One region of the Shewanella scandinavica genome, then DNA from elsewhere that is predicted to be linked to it. Evidence: predicted binding sites of a transcription regulator. Region 1 holds the regulator's gene; each other region holds the start of a gene.
The links. The regulator FliA, encoded in region 1, starts transcription of late flagellar genes. The targets are predictions, from matches to a motif close to CTAAAGNTNNNNNNNNNNNNGCCGATA.

Region 1 (5,946 bases):
ACAACAGGTTCAGGGACCACGGCGGTAGCCGCAGGACCTTTTCCTGAGCCATGAAGCGCATCTAATAAAGCTTCAAATTCAGCGTCGTTGATATCATCAATACTTGAAGATGAGCTATGACTTATCTCTATAGGGATGTCTTGTGGGACGGGAGTTTCAACAATGGTTTCAACGACAGGCTCAGGTTCGACAATTTCGACCACCTCTGCAGACGCAACTTCAGATGGCAATGGCGCACCTGAACTCAGCATTTTAAGCCTAGCCAACAAACCCGAATCGGCAGGATCTTGCTGCTCGCCCTGCTGCGTTTGAGCAAACATGGTATTAATTGCATCAACAGCCTGCAAAATAATGTCCATCAGCTCTGCATTGACGCTACGTTTGCCAGTCCGTAATAAATCGAAGGTATTTTCAGCCTCATGACACACATCGACCATGGGAGTTAAGCTAAGAAAGCCTGCGCCACCTTTAACGGTGTGGAACCCTCTAAAAATGGCGTTTAGCAAGTTAGTGTCATCAGGATTATTTTCAAGCGCAACGAGTTGCTCTTGCAGAAGCTCTAAAATTTCACCGGCTTCGATTAAAAAGTCCTGGAGTATCTCTTCATCTACATCAAAGGCCATCAAATTGACTCCCAGTTAGAAACCCAGACTCGATAGAAGATCATCCACTTCGTCTTGACCCGTTACTACATCTTGACGAAGCTCGGCATTCATTATCGGCCCTTCCGCTTCAATATTATTTTTCTGAGCAATCTGACTTTCAATCATAGGCTGCTCACCAAATACCGTCAGCATAGAAACCAGATTACTTTCTACTTCCATAACCAGATCAATAACACGACGTATCATTTGTCCTGTTAAGTCTTGAAAATCTTGCGCCATCAATATTTGATTTAACAATTCACGCAGTCGAGTCGAGTCATTTGAACTACGGGACATAAGATCTTGGACATCGTGGCAAAGAACCTTAAACTCGCTGAGTTCTATTTCTCGGCGCATTAATTTGTCCCAAGATGGCATGACTTTTTGAATATTTACCGTTACGGCATTGGCCAAAGGTAAACATTCTTCTACCGCATCCATGGTTTTATTTGCCGCTTGTTCAGTCATGTCAATAACGTAATTTAAACGTTGTTTGGCATCGGGAATTTCTGTATTGGCTAATTCAGCTAGACGATTATCAACTTGAAAATCCATTAAAGCGCTATGAAGTTGCCGAGTTAATTTCCCTACCTCTTCAAATAATTCTCGTTGCAGTGGAGCAGCAAGCTCCCGAAATAAATCATCTGCCTGACGTTGCTCACCGACACTTAATAATTCAACCAAGTGCTGAGCTTGTTCGAGCGTGATGAGCCCTGATGTTTGTGACTTCATAGCTCATCCTTGCTCAAGCGAGTCGTTCGAATATTTTATCTAGCTTCTCTTTCAGCGTTGCAGCGGTAAAAGGCTTAACCACATATCCATTCACTCCCGCTTGAGCGGCAGCGATAATCTGTTCACGTTTTGCTTCAGCTGTCACCATTAATACGGGTAAATGCTTTAGCGAATCATCTGCGCGAATTGCTTTTAACAGATCGATGCCTTGCATACCGGGCATATTCCAATCTGTAACAACAAAATCAAAATCCCCCTTTTGCAACATCGGCAGGGCTGTTGAGCCATCGTCTGCTTCTTGGGTATTGTTAAACCCCAAGTCTCGCAACAAGTTCTTGATGATACGCCTCATTGTCGAAAAATCGTCAACAATGAGAATCTTCATATTCTTGTCCAAGGTTTCCTCCGGTGAGCTGACATTCTGTGCTCGATTAATAATTATACTTATGTCCAGTGCTTGAGTTTAGCTTTCAATCGCAACATTGCCTGACTTAATATCTGGCTAACACGCGATTCACTGACCTCAAGAATGGCGCCAATCTCTTTTAAATTCAATGCTTCATCGTAGTACAGGGATAACACTAATGCATCTCTTTCAGGCAATAATTTAATTGCCTCAACCAGCGCAGAATGAAATTGGTTCTCAGCTAATGCTTCAAATGAGTCATCATCGGACCGATCACTCACTGTAAGTATATCCTGAGATACGCCTAAGTCTTCTATCCCTATGATTTTTCCGACAGAAACATCGTTAAGAATATGATGGTACTCATCGAGCGTCATATCAAGTTTTTCTGCAATTTCTGTGTCGCGTGCATCACGGCCCAGTTCTTGCTCTAACTCATCAATAGCATGTGCAACCTTGCGGTTATTACGATGAACGGAACGAGGCACCCAATCACCACGGCGAATTTCATCTAACATCGCCCCTCGTATACGTATGCCGGCGAAGGTTTCAAATTTCGCACCCTTGCCACCATCAAACTTGGATGATGCTTCTAATAAACCCATCATCCCAGCTTGGAGTAAATCATCTAGCTGCACTGAGGCAGGTAGTCTGGCGAGTAAATGATGCGCAATTCTTTTAACCAACGGAGCATACTGTTCAACGATCGACGATTTATTGTCTAAACAAGTATACGCAGCGGCTTTATTCACTCGTTTTTTCCTCTTGAAAATCTGGTCGTTGAACTAAACGCTCAACGAAAAACTCCAAATGCCCACCAGGTTGCTGCGGTACAGGCCAGCTTAGAATTTTATTTGCCAACCCTTGATACGCAATCGCTGCTGGTGATTTAGGATACGCTTCAACCACCAATTTTTGTTTACGAACTGATTTACGTAAGTTTTCGTCAAATGGGATTGTTGCAACCAATTCAAGGGCGACATCCAAAAATCTGTCGGTCACTTTACTGAGTTTAGCAAATAATTCCATACCTTCGCGTAAACTACGCACCATATTGGCAACTATTTTAAAACGGAACACGCCATGCTCACGGCTGAGGATTTTTATCAGGGCATAGGCATCGGTAATTGATGTGGGTTCATCACAAACAACGACCAGCACATCCTGCGATGCACGTGAGAAACTGAGCACCATATCTGAAATCCCAGCAGCAGTATCTACGACTAGAATATCAAACTGAGTCCGCATCTCACTAAATGCGCGAATTAACCCGGCATGTTGCGCTGGGCTTAATTCCACCATCCCTTGTGTTCCTGAAGTGGCTGGCACTATGCCAATCCCTTTAGGGCCACGAACGATAATATCGTCAAGCTCTGCATCACCAGAGAGAACATGGGATAGGTTACGCTCGGCACGAATACCCAGCATGACATCGACGTTTGCTAAGCCAAGGTCAGCATCAAGTACCAAGACACGCTTGCCTTTTTCGGCTAATGCCACAGCTGTATTAATGGAAACGCTGGTTTTACCAACGCCACCTTTACCACCTGTGACCGCGATTACTTTCACTTTTTCGTTATAGGGTTGATTCATCATACGTAAACCACTTGCTTGATCCAGGGTCATAAATCTACTCAAATGCACAGGCCATATTATCTGACCACGCTGTGTCTTGTAATGATTGTTGTTCTGTACTATCTAACGCTGCGAGTGCCTGCTGGGCTAAATCTAAGGTATCCGCAACTTTCATATCTTCAGGAACTCTTTGTCCATCAGTAACATAACTTAATGGTAATCCGTTTTGGATCAACACACTTAATGCCCCTGCTAACGACACAGATTCATCGAGTTTTGTGAGAACGACACCAGATAGGGGAATGCGTTTAAAATGATTGACTGCATCTTGCAGCACACGGCGCTGTCCTGTCGCAGACAGTACCAGATAACTGCGGATAGGTATCCTGCTATTTGCAGTTAAATTATCAAGTTGCTGGTAAAGACGCATATCTCGCTGTCCCATGCCAGCCGTATCTATCAATACTAGCTTGCGATTTCTAAACTGATAGAGAATTTGCTCTAATTCATTCAGATCATGAGCTTGCTTTACTGGGCAGCCCATTATTTTCCCATAAGTTGCTAATTGCTCATAGGCTCCGATGCGATAATGATCTGTCGTTATCAAAGCCACATGCTCAGCACCATGATGGGCAGCAAAACGGGCTGCTAGTTTCGCTAACGACGTGGTTTTACCCACACCCGTTGGCCCCACCAATGCAACCACCCCGCCCTGTTTAACAATATCATCACCTTGATTATCAAGCATATTAGCTAAACTTTGAGGTAAGGCTCTGACTAATTCTGCAGGCGTATAATGTTGGCTCAGCGCCGCTAATTTATTGGCAACCGCAGGGGAAAATTCAGCCTCAAGTAACTTGGCTTCGAGCATAGCTCCGACAGGGTCGATACGTTTTTTATGTTCTGTCATCAAAGAGGACACTTGATGTGTTAACAAATTACGCAATGAAGCTAGCTCATCACGCATTGCCTCAATATCGGCATTTTGTTTCTGTGATGTTTGTGGCTTCTTATCAAAAGCGGCAGGCGCTTCGCGACGCTCTACTTTGGCAGTAGCCGGCGCTTGTAAGCCCTTAGCCCATGCAGGTAAATCTGCATCAACTTGCTGATGCGACATCTGTTGATTCAAACGACTTTGCTGCTTCTCTAACAAGGCTTGTAATGAGTCAGCAGGTGCCGCAGGCTTTGCACGGGTTTCTACTCGTATAGGCTGCTTAGCCCCTAGGGATACGAGGTCGTCACTCACGTCCATAAAGGTTGGCGCTGGCGCAGTAGCTGCGGTTTTTGCTTTAGGCTCATCATAGTCAACGGCAGCGACAATTTCGATGCCACCATTCACTTTCTTATTTGACATAATGACGGCATCTGAGCCGAGTGTTTCTTTCACTTGGGCCAGTGCGGCGCGCATGTCTTTGGCAAAAAATCGTTTAATCTTCACTTATGCGTCCTCTACTGGCCGACTGCAGATACAATACGTATTTGCTTCTCATCAGGTATTTCTTGATACGAAATGACTCTGAGATTAGGAATAGTATGTTTAACAAAGCGTGACAGCGTCGCGCGTAACATACCTGACGTCAACAATATGGCGGGTTGTCCGACCATTTCTTGCTTCTGAGCCGCATCGGCAAGGGACTGCTGCATGCGTTCTGCAAGACCGGGTTCAATATTTGGACCATCACCACCGGTTGCTTGCATTGATTGATGCAACATCTGTTCCAACTCTGGCGCCAATGTAATGACGGGGATTTCTAACTCTGGACCAGAGATCTCTTGGACTATCATACGTTTCAATGCAATACGCACCGCAGCGGTCAAAACTTCAGTGTCATTACTCTTAGTGCCGTATTCTAACAAAGTTTGCACTATTGTACGCAAGTCTCTGACTGAAACCCCTTCATTTAAAAGGTTCTGCATCACTTTTACGACATGTCCGAGTGGCATGACATCAGGAATAAAGCCATCCACCAGTTTAGGCGAGTGTTTCGCAAGCATATCCATCAGTTGTTGCACTTCTTCGTAACCTAACAACTTAGCAGCATTATTGGTCAGCAATTGGCTAATATGGGTTGCCACAACCGTGGCGGCATCAACAACCGTATACCCTAATGTTTGCGCGTGTTCACGTAATTCAGGGGCAATCCATACCGCCTCCAGACCAAAAGCTGGGTCACGCGTTTCAATACCATCGAGCTTGCCATAGACTTGACCAGGGTTGATCGCCAATTCGCAGTCGTGACGAATATCCGCCTCACCAACAACTACGCCCATTAATGAAATGCGATAGGCATTGGGCGACAAATCTAAATTATCGCGAATATGCACTGCTGGCACTAAGAAGCCCAGTTCTTGGGATAACTTTTTACGTACGCCTTTGATACGGCTTAATAACTCGCCACCTTGACCTTTATCGACCAGCGGAATTAAACGATATCCCACCTCAAGCCCAATAGTATCAACATGATGCACATCATCCCAGCCCAACTCTTTAGGCTCCTTATCTTGCCTCTCTACAGGGCCAGACTTAACTTGCTCTAGGGCTTTAATGCGTTTTGATTCATTACGCTTATAGACAAAATAGGCGGCACC
Region 2 (5,946 bases), on a different contig from region 1:
ATATTGTTATTGCCGCGCCAGTCTGTTGCGCGCTCGGCGTAGGTGAATTGATCCATGTAATGGCCGCCCAGCTCTGCGGCTAGGCGTGCCGATTCGGCATAAATCTCACTGGAATGATCGACAAAATGACATTGGCCGCCATAGAAAGTGATCTGCTCAATCTTCTTTTTAGCCGTACTTTTAGGCATCACGGCAATAAAAGGTAAACCGAGTAAGCGGGCAAAATAGGCTTCAGAAATCGCTGTGCTGCCCGATGAGGATTCGATAATCGGCGTGCCTTGCTTGATCCAGCCGTTACATAGGGCATAGAGGAAAAGTGAGCGGGCGAGGCGATGTTTTAAACTGCCTGTTGGATGGGTACTTTCATCTTTAAGATAAATATCTATGCCATCGAGCATAGGTAATTCAAGTTTAATCAAATGGGTATCGGCGCTGCGCTGAAAATCCGCTTCAATCTTGCCTATCGCATGGGCTTCCCACGTTGGGCAGAGTCTGTGAGCGCTGTGTGAGTCCACTGGCGGTTGAATTGTGTTAGATATCATCATAGTTAGTTCGAAAGGGATCATTTTTAGAGCATATCACAGGGACGGGTAAAGCGGTTTTATTGGATCTGCTTGGGGGCATTAGCTTAAAGTAGAGCACGACGTAATTGAAATCAAAAAATGTCGTTAACCAAGAGGTTTACTTAACATAGAAATGCCAAGAATTTAATCAGATTAAGCTGGAACAGTCAGATTAAGTTGGAAAAGACTATGCGGAAGTGGAACAAGAAGAATATGCGAGAGTGAAAGAAATGGTGGAGGGAGAAGGATTCGAACCTTCGAAGGCTGAGCCGTCAGATTTACAGTCTGATCCCTTTGGCCACTCGGGAACCCCTCCACAAACTTTCTTTACTTTCAAAGCTGAACCAAACATTGGCCATGTTTGATACTTGAAAATGATTATCTGCGTTAGAGATAAAGATGGTGGAGGGAGAAGGATTCGAACCTTCGAAGGCTGAGCCGTCAGATTTACAGTCTGATCCCTTTGGCCACTCGGGAACCCCTCCACGAATACCTTTAACGCTTTTGTAAAACTCTACATCATTTTCGAACAACACTCACAAACTTACAGTGCAAATGGTGGAGGGAGAAGGATTCGAACCTTCGAAGGCTGAGCCGTCAGATTTACAGTCTGATCCCTTTGGCCACTCGGGAACCCCTCCTCAATTGCGGCCGCCATAGTAGTCAGAAACCTTTTGCATGTAAATACCCAATTTAAAAATTTTCCTAAAGTTATGCATCAAATGGTCGATTAACTAACAACGAATTGTTTTGACGATGTTTTTTTATGCAAATTGATGTTCCTTTAGTCAACGAAGCCCAAATTGGCACCCGCTTAAACGCGGCGATAGAAAACGACAGACGGGGCGAATTCGCCCTGTTGCTGTCGTTACTGTCGGTTGACGCACGGGACATGGCGCAATTTCAATGGCAAAACGAGCTTGATATGGCGCAAAAATTACAGCGTCAGTTCGAATTACCACCGCAGCAAAGCTTAATGGCGGATTTATCTTGTGCCGAACCTGTAGTCGATAACAGCAGTATTTTTATGGCTCAAGGTCCGCGGGCATTTCAATTACAGCAGGCACTGCGACCGGAAGCGTTAGTGATCCGAGGCGGTGAGAGCGTTGCAATGGCCGAGGCCCTGAGTAACTGTGATCATGTCACCCAGCTCAGGCAGAGGGGCCAACTCAGCGCGCCTAAGGTTGAAATCATGCATTTTGCCGATCAATTGGCAATCCAACGTAATCTCGTGCCTCTGCTCGCTTCAGCCTAGGGCAGTCTTCCCGTAAGTGGTCTTCAATGCCAATCGAGTCAATCTGCGCCATTTCAGTAAATAAGCGTGAGCTAAAGCCAGTTATCTTGAGGCTTAATTACCTATAATTCTGATTAACCTATCGAGTTAGCCACTTACCGCGCAAATAAATTAGCGAGCATAGTTTAGTGATGCCGTTAATCAGTCGCTTTATAAATAAGGAATACAGATGAAAGGCATAATAGAAGCACAGAATCCGGCAGTGAATGACACTTGCACCGATTGTGGCAGTTTTGTCGATATCGGCGCCGTCATTGATGAACACGATACCTTATTGACGTTAAATTTTGTTGGCGATAGCGCGCAAACAGATGCAGAAAGTATGGCGAGCCGTGCCCAAGCTCGATTTGCTGAAGTACAAACTGAGTTTGTGACCACGGCGGCGGGTATCGATTTACTGCTGACCTTTGGTGTGAGCGCTGAGAAAATGATTTTCCAATTGGAAAACGGTTTATAAGTTTTTGTGCAGCACTTTTAGCGGATAGAATTCGAACTTAATCGTTTTAACTGTCTAAAAATGCTGCAGTTGTTAACTGAATTGTAATAAATTGTGCCACATGTTGCTGCACTTACAATAGATAGTGTAATCTGCCTCCAAATAAGAATAATTCAATCAGCTTAATTGCACATTTCAAGGTACGTTTGCGCGTAGCAAAGACCTTTAGCCCAACACGAAGTTTTGTAGGGAATCAGCGTGAAGCGACGTCAGCATCAGCATTTATTGGAGTCTTTGGTTCAGTCAACTGCAAAACAGCAGGGCGATTTCACCAAGACAGCAGAGTTAGCCACAGAGTTGTTGTGCCAGAATTTAGCGGTTTCTTTGGTGTCAGTGTGGACGTTTTCAGCTGATCAACAAACCCAAACACTCGTTGCACAATTCGGTTCTATGATGTTGCAAGACATTCATAGGCCTAAACTATTACAAGCTTGTCCCCGTTATGTGCACGAGCTTAAAACCCTGCGCCATATCGATGCTGGCAATACGCTGACCGATCCCCGTTTAAGTGAATTGGCAGAGTGCTATTTTATCCCGCGGCACATCAATTCGAGTCTCGACATCGCCATTCGCATCAATGGTCGTCTGGAAGGTGTGCTCTGCATCGAGCGGGCGCAATTCACCCCTCACTGGCACGACAGCGAAATCCACCTCGCGTGCCAGATGGCAGATCAATTAGCTCTGACCTTAGCGACGAAACACAGCTACGACAAAGAAGAAAGACTGAGCCTATTTCGCTGCGCGACGGAGCAATCGCGGCAGATCAGTATGCTCATAAATTTGCATACTGAAAAAGTCGAGTATGTGAATCAGGCGCACAGTGAAATCACTGGCATGCCCCGTGAGCAGATAATCGGCGCGAATATTCGTGAATTGGCTTTTTTTAAGCAGCATGCCCAATTAGCCGAGCAAACCCTAGCGCAAATCTTTAGGGGCGAAATTGCCAAAGGCGAAGTGCAGTTTAGCCGTGTCGATGGCAGCCGTTATTGGCTGACATACGTGCTGAGTCAATTTATTACTGATCGCGGCAATCATTATGCCTTGGTCTCGTGTGAAGAAAATACCGATGAGCACAACTACAAATCAGAGCTTGAACGCCTCGCTTGGCGCTGTGGATTAACGGGGCTACATAACCGCACCCACTTTAATCGAGTGCTTGAACGTACCAATAAGGGACTGTTGTTATTAGTTGATTTAGTAGGATTTAAGCGTTTTAACGATACCTATGGTCATGAGAATGGCGATAGCTTATTGATCGAAATCGCCCGCCGTTTGAAACATTTCTCCGAAATCAATAAAGCCACCGAAATTGCCCGTGTCGGCAGCGATGAATTTGCCGTATTGTTGACCGATGATAACGCGGTATACGATCTCGACTATTTTAGTACGCGTCTGTATCAGCATCTGGCTATGCCTATCTTAATCGGTCGCGAGCAAGTCGAGCCTAAGCCTGCCTTAGCTGTGGTTGATATCGCCTCGGTGGCGAGTTTGTTTGCGCCGTTAACCTGTGCCGATATTGCTGTTCAGTATGCTAAAAAGAAAAAAGGCACTGCAATCCAAGTGTTTAACAGTACTTTGTTGAGCGCATTTAAAGAAGATGCACAGATAGAGCGCGATTTACACAGTGCCATTCGTGGCCGTCAGTTTGAGCTGTATTATCAGCCACTGAGGGATTTGGAGCAGAATACCTATATTGGCGCTGAAGCTTTAATCCGTTGGCATCACCCTAAAAGAGGCGTGTTATTTCCCGCATCTTTTATCGATATTGCCGAGCAATCGGGGATGATTAATTCCATCGGCAGCTGGGTGTTAGAGGCCGCATGTCGCCAGTTGAACCTGTGGCAACACCATAACGCGGACATGACAATGCACGTGAATGTGTCGGCCCGTCAGTTTTTCAGTGGCAATTTATTCGAGCAGGTGTGGCAGCTATTAACTCGTTATCGATTGAAACCTAAAACGTTAATTTTAGAAATCACTGAAACTGAGTTGATGGGCGACATTCGCCATGCGACGCTGTTATGCCAAGAGTTGGCTGAATTAGGCGTGGGGCTTGCGATTGACGATTTTGGTACGGGTTACAGCTCAATGCGGTATTTGAAGCAGTTCCCGATCAGTAAACTCAAAATTGATCGGTCGTTTATTTCAGATCTGACTGTGAGCCGCGAAAGCCGCGAAATAGTCTCAGCCATTATCGCCATGGCGAGTGCTTTGAATATTTCTTTGACGGCAGAAGGGGTTGAAACCCTTGAACAAGAAGCCTTTTTAGCGAAAAGCTTTTGCCATCAGGCGCAGGGCTATCTCTATAGCCCCGCATTACGGGAGCCTGAGTTTGCACAATTTATCTTGTCGGCTAAAAGCGCTTCAGTCATAACCCACTAAAGTTACACATAATCCACTAAGTCACAATTATTTCAAATGTGCTGCTCACGATAAAAAAAAAGGCAACCTAGGTTTGTAATCTAGGTTGCCTTTATTATTCATCTCTGTGCTTGTTCAATCAGCACTATAAACCTTCACCGTCATTCTCCAGTGCAGTTCAGCACTGTATACCTATCGAGATTTTAAGCAGCATTGTTTGAATTTTTTGCCACTATGGCAAATACAGAGATCATTTCTACCGGGTAATTTAGCCGTCATTTGCTGACCTTGGCTGTAATACCAGCGACTTGCTTGGTAGATAAATTCTGATCGCTCATAGATAGCATCAATTTCACCATCGAGCTTATACCAAGCTTTAAAAGTAACAGTGCCATGTCGTTGTTCAGCTATCGCCGCTTGAGCATTGTGGATTGGTGTTTCAGTGCTGCTCTGTACATCTAATCCTAACCAATGTGGGTGAGGACCAGCATTGAGGCTCGTGAGAGTAAGGCCATTTAGATAGTCTGGATGATGTGTTTTTAAAATGTAATCAAAATTTTTCAATACAAATGCGCAGTAGCGTGAGCGCATAAGTTGTTCAGGTGTACGGGCAATCACTTGCCCAGAGTCTACATGCGTATGCAGTGGACCACAGCAATCTTGATAGCTTAGCCCACTGCCACAGGGACAGGTTTGCTTAGTTGTAGTCATGTTAGCTAAATCTTTAATTTAATTGTATTTGTTTAAATTTATTCGATTTCTATCTAAATGAGTTAAATGTGAGATAGTCCATTTAAACGTAATCGGTATTAACATTAGGGTAATTTTTTACCCACAGGTAAAGGTGGAAATTGGCGACCATAATATAAGTTAGGTACCGGTTTCGCATTCAGATAATAGCTAGGTTCTGCGCGGTTATTGGTATCTAAGCTCACTTTCCATTGGGTGGATGAGACTTTTTCTGTACCAATAGCAAATTTGCCCGCAAATTCACTCACAGGTTCGCCCGTTTCTTTTGCTGGGTAAAATCGAACCAAATAATAGCCAGTATCTATAGCACCATCGCCGATAATTTTACGCTTGGTGATGCGAAAATCGACGTCGATAGTGGCTTTCTTAGCGCGGATTTTATCGAAAAACTTTTGGTAAATCGCGACGATATTATCTCGGCCATAGTAAATTTCTTTACTTTGACTCTCAGACAAGTAGCTAGCGTCATCGGCATAAATCTC
Region 3 (5,946 bases), on a different contig from region 1:
GATTAAGCCTTTTATCAAAGAATATTGACACTCCAACACCCAGTTATGACTTGAGATGCCAAACATCTTACGATCGCCAAGCTCAGCATCTAGGTAGCGCATAATCACTTCGCTATCGAATAACGCCACGCCATCGTTAGTGATGAGACACGGGATCTGTCCTAGCGGGTTAGCATCGAGTAATTCGGCACTGTTTTCAAAGGGATTGACTAGCTGCTCTTCAATATTGTTAATTCCTAAATACTGGATTAAGGCTCTAACACAACGGGCGTAGGGTGAAGCTTGAGAACTTAACAACTTCATCAAAAATTTCCTTATATTTGCATTAAACGCTATGGCTATTTAGGAGCGAAAACGGCTTGCTCCCACCCATATAAAATGGGATCACCAATATTTCTCTACGGTAATTTGTCCGGGAGCACGACGTAAATTCTTCACTAATCCCTTATCGAGTAAGGCGCTTTGCGCGCCATTGATCATTCCGGGATTGCCACAAATCATAACTTGGGAATCAGCAGCACTTAAGGTTACTCCTGCCTTTTTTTCAATCTCACCCGAGACCAGGCCCTCGGGTATACGACACTGCAACGCATCGGCAAAGGGTTCACGGGTCACACTCAAGACTAATGTAAACTGTGCTGGGTATGTGCGTTCTAACTCACGCAGCTTATCAAGATACGCCAAATCCTGCGCCTCGCGCACGCCATACACAAGTACGACTTTTTCGAAACGCTCCCAAGGTTCATGGGTGTCGAGCATAGACAAAAATGGCCCTACCGCTGTACCTGTAGCCAAAAACCATAAGTGTTTGCCTTGAAGTCCACCCTTAGGAATTTCCACTAAGGTCATAAAACCAGTCGCGGTTGAGGTAATTTCAATTTCATCGCCTATGCCAAGGTTTTGCAATTGCGGCGATAACAGGCCGTCCTCTACCGCGACTGCGAGCACTTCGGCATAGGGTTTATCGGGAGAATTGACTAAGGAGTATGCTCTGGCAACACGCTTATCATCTTGCATTTGACTTAACTTGATAAACTGGCCAGGAATAAATGGGGCTAACTCGGCGGCGATGCGCAATGAAAATAACTTATCGCTCCAATCAATACGTTCTATAACTTGTCCCCTAGTCCACATAGCGTACCCTCAAGCGAAACGTTAAATAGGCTTCCAGCATAGACTTTTTTCCGCATAACAAAAACCCCTTATGATAAGGGGCTTATGGCGATAGAACCGAAAACAACAGAGCGTTAACTGGCACTCGATTGTGTCTCATCTGTCTTCTTATTAAAACTATCTCTAAAGGCCTGTAGTCCCTCTTGCACTAAACCATAGGTTTTATCGACACCATCGGCAATATCCCCCTGCAAGACTCTAAGGCCAGACAGAATGTCTTTCGCTTCTTTAAAGCCGTTATCAATTGCACCACCAATAATTCCCATAAAGCTATCGAGTTGCTCATCTAAGCTCATACCCGAATTTTGTTGCTGGTGAATGCTAAAAAACTGCGTCGCAAAACTCACGATACGATCTGCAGTCGCTTCTGGCGATGTATCTACGCCATTATCGTAAGCAGTTTGAATCGCGTTCTCGCCCATAGTAGGCGCTAACTCTTTATTAATCGACTCTATCGCAGCGCGATAAAGCAAGATCATAGACTGATCGCCTGACTTGATATTCACATCTTGCTGTGCCGATAAAATCGCTTGATTCATCAGCTGCTTACTCGTTTGCTGCGCGGTTTGTTTCGAGGTCACTTCGGTGGTTTTCGCGTCCTTCGAATCACTCACTTCGGTACCCTTAGGCGCCGTATTTTCAGCATATTTTTTCTGCGGCAAAGGGGTACTTTGCACTTGAGAGGGTTTATTGATTTCCATGATGACTATCCATTCAATTCGGGTCGACTTTATTATCGACCAAAATTTGACCAGCTTTAGTAATTTTTAGAATTGAAGTACCATCGTGACCACAAGGTCATGATAAGGCCCGCATAAATTGAGTGGGTTTATTCTGTATAAAGTGCATAAAGCGCCATCCACCCGCATGCAGATCATTACTATCGTCGAGCTTAGAGATAAGCCAATAGAAAAGGATGTTACACCATGGCAGCAGGCCGCAATTTGAGTCATTTCCGCTTTCACGTGTTTACACAAATGCTTAAGTGCACTATTGAGCACTATACGAGCATCAATATCAAACGCCTTAGTTTGCTCACCGGTCTTATTATCTTAACTTGCCTCAGCCTCGCCCCGATTAGCCAAGCCCATGCTGAAAACAGGCTGATTATTTTAGTCAGACATGCCGAAAAAGCCGACACGCCAGCCAATGACCCACAGTTATCGCCCAAGGGGGAAATGCGCGCAACGTCACTGATCACCGCCTTGAACCGCACGCCATTGTCGCAACTCATCGCGACTCAATACCTGCGAACCCAGCAAACACTCGCGCCTATCGCCGAGGCTCGCCATTTGCCCGTGACGATAGTCGAGGCAGCCAAACCTATCGAAGAACATATTCAGCTGATTGTCGAACAAGTGCATGCGGTACGAGGTAATACGCTCATCGCTGGTCATTCAAACACAGTGCCATTGATCATCAAAGCCCTTGGTGGACCTGAGGTCCAAGAAATCGGCGAAGAGGACTACAGCCAGCTGTTTTTGCTCTCTCTCAATGATGGCCAACCCGCGAGCTTGATCGCCACCCGTTACGGACAAGAATAAGGATAAATAACATGAGTGAACTCAATTGGTTTATGTGGGGACTCGATCTGTTTTCAGGACTATTTTTGATCGTCATCGGCTTCGCAGTACTCGCCGTTATTTACATGTATATCGCAGATAAAATGCAGACTAAACAAGCAGTAAGGCATAACTATCCCGTGATTGGTCGTTTTCGATATCTGTTCGAAAAACAAGGTGAGTTTTTCAGGCAATACTTTTTCGCCCAAGACAGGGAAGAATTGCCCTTCAACCGTGCTGAACGCAGCTGGGTTTACCGCGCCGCTAAAAATGTTGATAGAACCATAGCCTTTGGTTCGACTCGCCCCTTGGATACTGCCGGTACTATCATGTTTATGAATACCGCCTTCCCGACCCAAGATGAAGATATTACTCCTATTCACCCGCTGACGATTGGCACTCACTGTCGTCAACCTTATACCACTCAAGCCATTTGCCATATTTCAGCCATGAGTTTTGGCGCCCTATCGCGCCCAGCTATCACCGCCCTTTCCCATGGCGCAGCGCAGGCGGGTTGCTGGCTTAATACGGGTGAAGGCGGTTTGAGCCCATATCATCTCAAAGGTGGCTGCGATCTCGTCTTTCAAATTGGAACAGCCAAATACGGTGTGCGAAATGAACAAGGACATTTAGACGATGAAAAACTGAAAGCGATAGCGATTCATCCTGAAGTCAAAATGTTCGAAATTAAAATGAGCCAAGGCGCAAAACCTGGCAAGGGTGGCATTTTACCCGGTATTAAAGTGACCGCTGAGATTGCCCATATTCGCGGTATTCCAGAGGGGCACGACTCAATCAGCCCCAATGGCCACATCGAATTTAAGTCAGTAAACGATATTTTAGATATGGTCGAGCGAGTTCGTGAAGTCACAGGTAAACCTACCGGCATTAAAGCCGTACTCGGCGATGTACAGTGGCTGGAAGATTTATGTGATGAAATTGAACGCCGCGGCGAAGACTCTGCCCCCGACTTTTTCACCTTAGACAGCGCCGATGGCGGCACGGGCGCAGCGCCGCAACCGTTAATGGATTATGTCGGATTACCGCTGAAAGAAAGCTTACCTATCCTAGTCAATATCTTGATCCAACGCGGCTTGCGTAAACGCATCAAAGTCATTGCCTCAGGCAAACTTATCGTTCCATCTAGAGTCGCTTGGGCTTTGGCATTAGGTGCTGACTTTATCGCATCGGCCCGTGGCAACATGTTTGCCCTCGGCTGTATTCAAGCCTTGCAATGTAATAAAGATACCTGTCCAACGGGTATTACTACGCATAATCCAAAACTACAACAAGGGCTAAATCCTAGGGATAAATCGACGCGGGTCGCTAACTATAATCATAATTTACACCATGACTTAGCGCTAATCGCGCACTCTTGCGGTGTGACAGAGCCAAGACAACTTAAGCCTTCACATGTACGAATTGTGCTCGATAGCGGTTTATCTATCTCGCTCGACAAATTCTATTCGCACATGGATAAATAGCCGCAAACCCTTGCGGTTATTAGCCAGTACAACTTTTGTCTATATGAGTTTTACATAAGGTATATTTGAATGCGTATCACAAAAGAGGTAAGATCCGTGAGGTGAGGCGTTATCCAAATACCTTACCCACAATTGAACTTAAGGAAACACTTTGAAATCTAGCTTCGTAAGCCAACTGCCCGCCAGTAAAACTGTAAGCACGAGCTGTAAGAGCTGTAATCGCCTGACTGAGATCGAAGGCGAGCTTGTGTGTTTTCGTGAAGGACAGATCATTCGACTCACCTTGATCGATGAGTCAGCACCTAAATTGAATCTTTTATGTGAAGGTTGGAAAGCTGGCAAGCTGAATGGCGTAGCTTAATTCGGCACTATTGGTCTTAAACAATTGGTCTTAAACAAAATATAAAACGTTAGAGCAAAATGACTCTTCCTTGAGCATCGAGAATAGTTGCTCACCACTACCCTCCCACATTCTCATCAAACGCTGACTTTCTAACGCATTTTCTATGATGTTTAGCGCATGCTCATCATATAGTCACTTGTCGGCACATGCATATCGCGGATCACGCCCGCAAGTACCATCTCTGGATTGACCTTAGCCAAAGTAAGACACCGAGTCGTCACCAGTAGACCCGCATTCAATTCAGCATGAATACGTTGCAGCGAATCATAATCAACACCACGTTTTTTCAATGTCGCCATGATGGCAAACCAATCAGTGGCGACTTTTTCTTCTTTGCCTTCAATGTTCACTCTCAGTGCAATATTTTCCATGCCAGATCTCTTCCGATTGATGTGTTGGCATTTGAGTATAGAGAGCCGAAGCTGAATAAAGACTGAACTGTATTACGCTATTCACTGCTCAGATGAGTATGTTGCTGCTCATTTTGTATACGCCATAATTTGGCATATAGACCATTTGCCACTAACAAAGTCTGGTGATTACCCTGCTCAACAATTTCACCTTGGCTCAATACAACGATTTGGTCAGCATCGACAATCGTAGATAATCGATGTGCCACCACAAGGCTGGTATGCCCTTTAGCGACTTCCCGCAGTGCCGACAAAATCGCTTGCTCGGAGCGGCTATCGAGTGAGGATGTTGCCTCATCAAACACTAGCACGGGCGAGCCCTTTAAAATGGCTCTGGCTATCGCAACCCGCTGTTTTTCTCCGCCAGAGAGCTTTAAGCCGCGTTCACCCACCTTTGTATCCCACCCAAGGGCAAGTGATGTAATAAATTGCTCTAAGTGCGCTAATTTAATTGCGTTGCGCACCTCTTCATCCGTCGCGCTTGGGCGGCCATAGCGTATGTTCTCAACTAATGAATCGTTAAACAGCACAGTATCCTGCGGCACGATAGCGATGGCCCGTCGCAGCGCATCTTGCGTCAAATGACGGATATCTTGTCCATCGATTTTAATCGCGCCTTGGTCCACATCGTAAAATCGAAATAGCAGTTTAATCAGCGTCGACTTACCAGCACCACTATCACCAACTACGGCCACCTTTTTCCCCGCAGCAACCTTAAAACTCACGTCCCGCAGAATTTGCCGCTCGTCGTAGCTGAAATTCACATTTTCAAATACCAGCTCGCCCTTGGTGGGCTGAAAATCGAGTGCTTGGGGTGAATCGACTATCATGGGATGTTTATCGAGCAGGCTAAACATACGTTCAATATTGGCTAAGGCGCCGCGAATTTCGCGATACACGAAACCTAAAAAGTT
Region 4 (5,946 bases), on a different contig from region 1:
TTTATGGGGTGAGACTTTGTCTTTAGGTGCGGCGGCGGCCAGTTCTTTTAAATCGCCGTGGCAGCTAACGCATTGGGCATTTTCATGGCTAAGGTTGTCATCGCTGACGCCACCTTTGTCTGAGACGTGGCAGCTGTCGCAACTGCCCATTTCACCGTGAAAATCGGCTAGCACTTCTGGTGCAGCATAGGCAGTTCCTGCCATTGCGCCAGAGATCAGCATGGCTAGTGCTGTTTTTTGAATCTTTCTTGTGAACATGGTAGTTCCTCCGCCGTACATTCATCTACTTAATAAGGGTTATTCATCGTGGCGTGATATTTATTTTTTACGCAGCTCACGCACTGTTAGAGCATTCTCCATTTGCAAATTTAGCACTATCTAAAGAGGTATATGTGTGTTCAGATCACATAACCTTTGTTGCAGCGAAAATAACATATTTAAAATGTGCAATCGGATGGGAAATATTAATGAAGTTGAGACTGGTCACTGATTGAATACGGTATAACTTGCGCGAGTTAACATTTTGAATGGATTGGTTTTAACTTTGTAAAATAAAAAAGCATGAATTATGGTTTTGGTGGTATGATTTATCTATTTGTATTTTATAGAGATTATAATTTAATCTGTATATTGAGGAGATGGCTTATTTATTTTTATATATTCTATAAATAATGTTATTTCACAAGCCTTTATTGTATAAAATTATATTGTCATTTTAATTAAATGTTACGCAATTGATTCTTAAGGGGTTGTAATGCACAAACAAGGCATATCTGAAAAACGTTTTTGGTTTCAACGTTTGAGTAAAACCAGTTTAAGGGCATTGCATATTTTAGGGATCGTCGGTATTGGTGGTGGCATTTTATTAAGCGTAGATAAAACGCAATGGCTGAATTATTGGTATCTCGCTATGACGACGGGCTGCATATTAATGCTGTGGGAAATTGTGCGTGATTGGCGTTGGTTAATTCAGCTTAAGGGTGTGTTAACCTTAGTAAAAGTAGGCTTACTTGGTCTGTTTGTGCCGCTGGCTAATTTCAAGCCTGAGCTGTTAATCGCGATCCTCTTTTTGTCCGTGATTGTGTCCCATGGTCCTGCTGGGCTGAGGCATTATTCTATTGTGCATCGTCGGCAAATCGACTCGAAAAAAGAAATTAAGGGCTAATGCTAATGTCTGTAATCCATGCGCCAATCGTGACTCCCGCAGCCTTAATCACTGAGTTTACTTGGCCTGTTTCTCGCTTTGATGGACTTAAAGTACTCGATCTTGCCTGCGGCTCTGGGCGTAATGGTTTGTGGTTTCTAGCGCAAGGTGCAGAAGTGACGTTTATCGACAGGGATTTGTCTGCCATGTCGCACATTGAGCATGTGAACGCCCGCAAATATCAATGGGATTTAGAAGCCGAGGCTGCGCCATCGCTACCGATTGAAGAGTACGACATAGTGTTAGTATTCAATTATCTGCATCGGCCATTATTGCCGCAAATTGCCAATGCGGTTAAGGCTACAGGCCTCATCGTCTATGAAACTTTTACCACACAGCAGGCTGAGAGTGGGCGGCCGCGTAACCCCAATTTCTTGCTGACTGAAAATGAACTCAAATCAGCATTTGCTAACTGGCAACCTTTACATTACTTTGAAGGTCGATTAAGTGATCCGCAGTCCACTCATAGCAGTTATAAAGCACAGTTGATTGCACAAAAACCTAAAACGTAAGTTTATCGATTGAGACTCAAGAGGTTGTAGGATGTTTCCCTATCCAGAGCAATATCGCATTGCAACACCACCGCTTACGACCGCAGTCATGGTGGCTTGGGCTTTATTCAGTCATAGCCTGTTTTCCGATGCCAGCCCTGTCGCTCTGTATCCGCTATTAGCCCTGTTCCCTTTGGTGATTGGATTGCACTTGTATTTGATTTGGTTAGCAAAAGGAATGGGGCGACTCGATCAGTTTTTCTATGCCTTAGTGCATATCCCGCTAGCGTTCGTGGTGTGGACATTTACGATTATGCATGTGAATGGCAACGCTTTTTCTTAAATTCGCCTGACGTTTCCGTTACAGAAAATAAAAAGCGCCCTGATAATCAGAGGCGCTTTTTTAAATGCTGTATTGCTAACAATTAGGCCGTAGTGTTGATGTTGTGGCCTGCGTTACCTACAGGTTTTGGCGCCGCAGCTGCAATTAAATCTACCGCGATTTGACCTTCGGCTTTTTGCTGCTCTTTGGCTAACTGAGCAACCTTAACGCCAATTGCACCATTTTCTAGATTAGGTGCGATAGCTTGGGTATTCAGTGAAATTGACATAACTAACCTCGATTGTAAGCTGGATCCCTTTATCGGCAAACCCAAGGTTAACTTTAGCCGTTAGCCATGAATTTGCCAATCATCCATTATTTTGTTAATTATTTAGTCGATTGTTTCGTCAATTACTTGGCCTTAGCCGAAAACAGTTTGCGGCCGATAATAATAATGGCTGTAATCCCCAATGAGCCTAAGATCAACCCCAGTGCCAGCGCCACATTTTGCAGTGCGGTAGGGTCGATAACCAGCGCGATACCCATACCCAACATCATCACACCTGACATGAGTTTTAGGGCTTGGCCTTCTTTTTCAGTCAGTTTACGTTTACCTAAGGTCGCGCTGAAGACGATAACGATAATCGCCAGCGGAATCACGTAAACAATGTTATATAAAACCAGATACATATAGCGTTCAATGTCTGGCAGATTGTGCATAGAAAGCACGCTGGTGTAAATCATCGGGAAGCCCGCGGTGCAGAGCAGTTCATAGGCGTTGGCGAGAACGGCTAGTACGGTAGAGCCAATAAGTAAGGCGCCTAAGCTACTCGAATTTGACAGTTTACCCATGCGCTTTATCAAGCTCGTCCGGTTTTCTGCCGACATAGATAGCGTCACTTCCCCCTTAGTAAAGAAGTAATCTTTAATGTTGATGACCCCTGCGATTAAGGCCAAACAACCCGCCGCTAAGATGATCATGCCGCCATCACTGCCAGCGCCCAACAGCTGGAAGATGTTCAGCCATGCGGTCATAAACAAGAAATAGATAAAGCCAGAGAAGAACACGAAAATCCCGCCGACGAGCAACATTCGGCTGCGGCTCTTGGCATTAACCATGATTGACAATAAAAACAGTAAAACGAAGAAGGCGCAGGGGTTAAAGGCATCAACCCCTGCAAGCACTAAGGTGAGCAGCGGCAAAGACATAGTCTCAGGAGTCACTACGCCCACTAAAGGTAACTCAACGGGCTGGACTTCAGATTGCACTGACGACGGTTCTGTAGCGTCCCCCAAGCTGGTGGCATCGCAGGTGCCTTCGCCAGTATCTGTGCCACAAGTGCCAAAGAGCGGCGCATTAGTTTCTGTACTCGCGCTCGTACTGATAACGCCTTTGGTGGGCATGTCCGCTTCGCTGAGTTGACCGCCAAGGGATAAATAACAATTCTTCAGTCGATTAACGAGAAACTCGCCCGTGACCGCTTCGCTCGAATAGCCCACCACGGCCTTTTCACAACTGGCCATATAGGGTACAGAACGTGCTTCTGTATTAGTTTTTGCGGCGATATTTTGCCAAATATCCTGCACACCTGGTGCGGACACCATATGAGATTCAAGTTCTATCCAAGGGTATTTTTGCGGCAATGAATCGATGAAAGGATGGGCCTCTGCACAGTGTGGGCAAGTTTTAGACCAGAAGAAATACAGCTTAATTTTGAGCTCACCCTGACCATTTATATAATGCCACGTTCGATCCGCTGAGCTTGCTGGTGTTGTCTCGGCCCAGCTAGGGATTGAAAAGGCAAAGAGGAATAATAGCGAGCAAAACAGAGATAATTTCGATAGATATTTTGTCATAGCGCCTCCCACTGAGAGTGGGTTTAAGTATCGTCAAACGGTTCGATTAGCTCTTACTCTACTTAAATCAATCATTTTGATTAAATTAGATATTAAGAAGTGTTAGTTAACTCGCGAATAACCATTTTTTGGGAACTGAAACCAGTTTATCTCCCTGTTAAATGGTGTGATGCACATTCACTCTCAGCTTGAGTCGTTAATGGCTAATAAGAATAGAGCACCCGAGGGTGCTCTATTTCTGACGTTATCAACAAGTGTCTATGATGGATTATGGTTAGCCTAACGCAACACCATTTACGCTGAGTTTCACGTCGATATTATTGCGAGTGGCGTTAGAGTAAGGACAAACTTGATGCGCATGACGCACTAGGGCTTCTGCGGCTTCTTGCGGTAAATCTAAGCTGACTTCTAAAGCAACCGCTAATGCAAAACCGCCAGCATCATTGGCACCTATGCCGACAATCGCACTGACTGGCGCTTGTGTAATATCCACTTTGCCGATTTTAGCGACATGCAGAATGGCGTTTGAGAAACAGGCGGCATAACCTGCGGCAAACAGTTGTTCAGGATTCGTGGCGAGACCGCTACCGCCCATGGCTTTTGGATAGGCTAAAGCGACATCCAGTAAACCATCATCAGTGCTGACTTGACCTTGACGACCCGCTTTTGCTGTGGCACGTGTTTCATAAAGTGTTTTCATAGTATTAGACCTTCTGAGGTTAAGGATTAAGTAAATCGATTTAAATTGTGCGCAATTCAATTGTGATAAACTATAATTCGATCTTTGGTGTGAATGCAAGTATATTGTGCGCAATATATTTAATTTGTCGGATCTTCCTATGGCAACAACTCAACCCAACACCCGTGTTAATACTGTCGATATGGCCGAAAATACCAGCACAGAGAATGCCTTATGTCTTGAGAATCAAGTGTGCTTCTCTCTTTATAGTGCTGCAAATGCTATGGTGCGTGCCTATCGCCCTTTGTTGGACAAATTAGATCTAACCTATCCGCAGTACTTGGTCATGCTAGTGCTATGGGAAGAGCAGGGCATTAGTGTCAAAACCTTAGGCGATAAACTTTTCCTCGATTCAGGCACGTTAACGCCATTGCTGAAGCGGCTAGAATCTAAAGGATTAGTGACTCGTGGTCGTAGCGAACAGGATGAGCGTGTGAGAGTGCTCGCCTTAACGCCAGCAGGGCTTGCCCTTAAAGCGCAGGCCAGTGAAATTCCCCATTTAATGCGTTGCAAAGTCGGCGGTGAGGCGAGCGAGTTACAAGCCTTAAAGGCCATGTGTGATCAAGCACTTAAACAATTACATGCCAGTATTGATTAAACTCTTATCGTCGAGATTTGATCTAAGACTAACTTATTGACATATTAACGCTTATTAGCTGTTCGACTGAGCTTGATTGAATGTTTGAGGCTCAGTAGGTCGGTCGTCTATGGAAGGTTAGCGAGAGTGAGTTATGGCCAGTTTCGATATAGCCATTATTGGCGGTGGGATCAGCGGTGTCGGCATTGCCCAATATGCGGCAGCGGCGGGCTATTCCACCTTGCTGATTGAAAAGGGGGAAATTGGCGGCCAAACCTCGGCTAATTCCAGCAAACTTATCCACGGCGGCTTGCGTTATTTAGAAACCGGGCAAATCAATTTAGTCCGCAAGTCCTTGCTTGAACGGCGCCATTTACTCAATCTTGCGCCCACTCTGGTTAAAGCTGTGCCTTTTTATATTCCCGTGTACGACAACAGTCAGCGCAGTCCTTGGACCATTCGCGCAGGCTTAAGCATGTATGCACTGCTGAGTGAATTTGATCCTTTAGGCCAATTTGTGTCAGTGCCTGCCGTGCATTGGCATCGTTTCAAGGGATTAAAACTCTCTGGATTAAAAGCCGTATTTCAGTACTGGGATGCGCAGACCGACGATAAATTGCTCACTCAAGCGGTGGCGCGCAGCGCGCAGGCTCTGGGCGCCGAAGTCTATGCCGAGGCTGAATTTCTTGAGCTGGAACATAGGCGCGAAACTTGTGAGCTGAGTTTTAGCCACAGGGGCGAAATCCATAAAGCCGA

Region 2: Q4Q50_RS08930 (VC2046/SO_2500 family protein) is a predicted target of FliA. The motif match lies at 1,269-1,295, and genes of this name have one in related genera.
Region 3: Q4Q50_RS04910 (DUF5610 domain-containing protein) is a predicted target of FliA. The motif match lies at 1,908-1,934, and genes of this name have one in related genera.
Region 4: Q4Q50_RS13910 (cytoplasmic protein) is a predicted target of FliA. The motif match lies at 2,337-2,363, and genes of this name have one in related genera.

Annotation. Positions count from the first base shown of each region.
Region 1 covers NZ_JAUOES010000001.1:7,969-13,914, forward strand. The annotation lists gene Q4Q50_RS00045 (chemotaxis protein CheA) at 1-623, opposite strand, end outside; gene Q4Q50_RS00050 (protein phosphatase CheZ) at 639-1,376, opposite strand; gene cheY (chemotaxis response regulator CheY) at 1,390-1,773, opposite strand; gene Q4Q50_RS00060 (RNA polymerase sigma factor FliA) at 1,821-2,534, opposite strand; gene Q4Q50_RS00065 (MinD/ParA family protein) at 2,527-3,408, opposite strand; gene flhF (flagellar biosynthesis GTPase FlhF) at 3,413-4,795, opposite strand; gene flhA (flagellar biosynthesis protein FlhA) at 4,807-5,946, opposite strand, start outside.
Region 2 covers NZ_JAUOES010000008.1:96,754-102,699, forward strand. The annotation lists gene Q4Q50_RS08910 (PLP-dependent cysteine synthase family protein) at 1-566, opposite strand, end outside; tRNA gene Q4Q50_RS08915 (tRNA-Tyr) at 795-879, opposite strand; tRNA gene Q4Q50_RS08920 (tRNA-Tyr) at 964-1,048, opposite strand; tRNA gene Q4Q50_RS08925 (tRNA-Tyr) at 1,120-1,204, opposite strand; gene Q4Q50_RS08930 (VC2046/SO_2500 family protein) at 1,330-1,818, shown strand; gene Q4Q50_RS08935 (DUF406 family protein) at 2,027-2,314, shown strand; gene Q4Q50_RS08940 (putative bifunctional diguanylate cyclase/phosphodiesterase) at 2,552-4,735, shown strand; gene Q4Q50_RS08945 (YchJ family protein) at 4,907-5,425, opposite strand; gene Q4Q50_RS08950 (YybH family protein) at 5,530-5,946, opposite strand, start outside.
Region 3 covers NZ_JAUOES010000004.1:218,798-224,743, reverse strand. The annotation lists gene Q4Q50_RS04920 (glutathione S-transferase N-terminal domain-containing protein) at 1-303, opposite strand, end outside; gene Q4Q50_RS04915 (ferredoxin--NADP reductase) at 385-1,134, opposite strand; gene Q4Q50_RS04910 (DUF5610 domain-containing protein) at 1,248-1,874, opposite strand; gene Q4Q50_RS04905 (histidine phosphatase family protein) at 2,100-2,717, shown strand; gene Q4Q50_RS04900 (FMN-binding glutamate synthase family protein) at 2,729-4,219, shown strand; gene Q4Q50_RS04895 (hypothetical protein) at 4,371-4,580, shown strand; gene Q4Q50_RS04890 (hypothetical protein) at 4,733-4,993, opposite strand; gene Q4Q50_RS04885 (ABCB family ABC transporter ATP-binding protein/permease) at 5,071-5,946, opposite strand, start outside.
Region 4 covers NZ_JAUOES010000015.1:53,558-59,503, reverse strand. The annotation lists gene fccA (fumarate reductase flavoprotein subunit FccA) at 1-258, opposite strand, end outside; gene Q4Q50_RS13925 (hypothetical protein) at 755-1,165, shown strand; gene Q4Q50_RS13920 (class I SAM-dependent methyltransferase) at 1,171-1,716, shown strand; gene Q4Q50_RS13915 (hypothetical protein) at 1,748-2,038, shown strand; gene Q4Q50_RS13910 (cytoplasmic protein) at 2,121-2,306, opposite strand; gene Q4Q50_RS13905 (cytochrome C biosynthesis protein) at 2,429-3,874, opposite strand; gene ohr (organic hydroperoxide reductase Ohr) at 4,149-4,574, opposite strand; gene ohrR (transcriptional regulator OhrR) at 4,714-5,211, shown strand; gene Q4Q50_RS13890 (glycerol-3-phosphate dehydrogenase/oxidase) at 5,345-5,946, shown strand, end outside.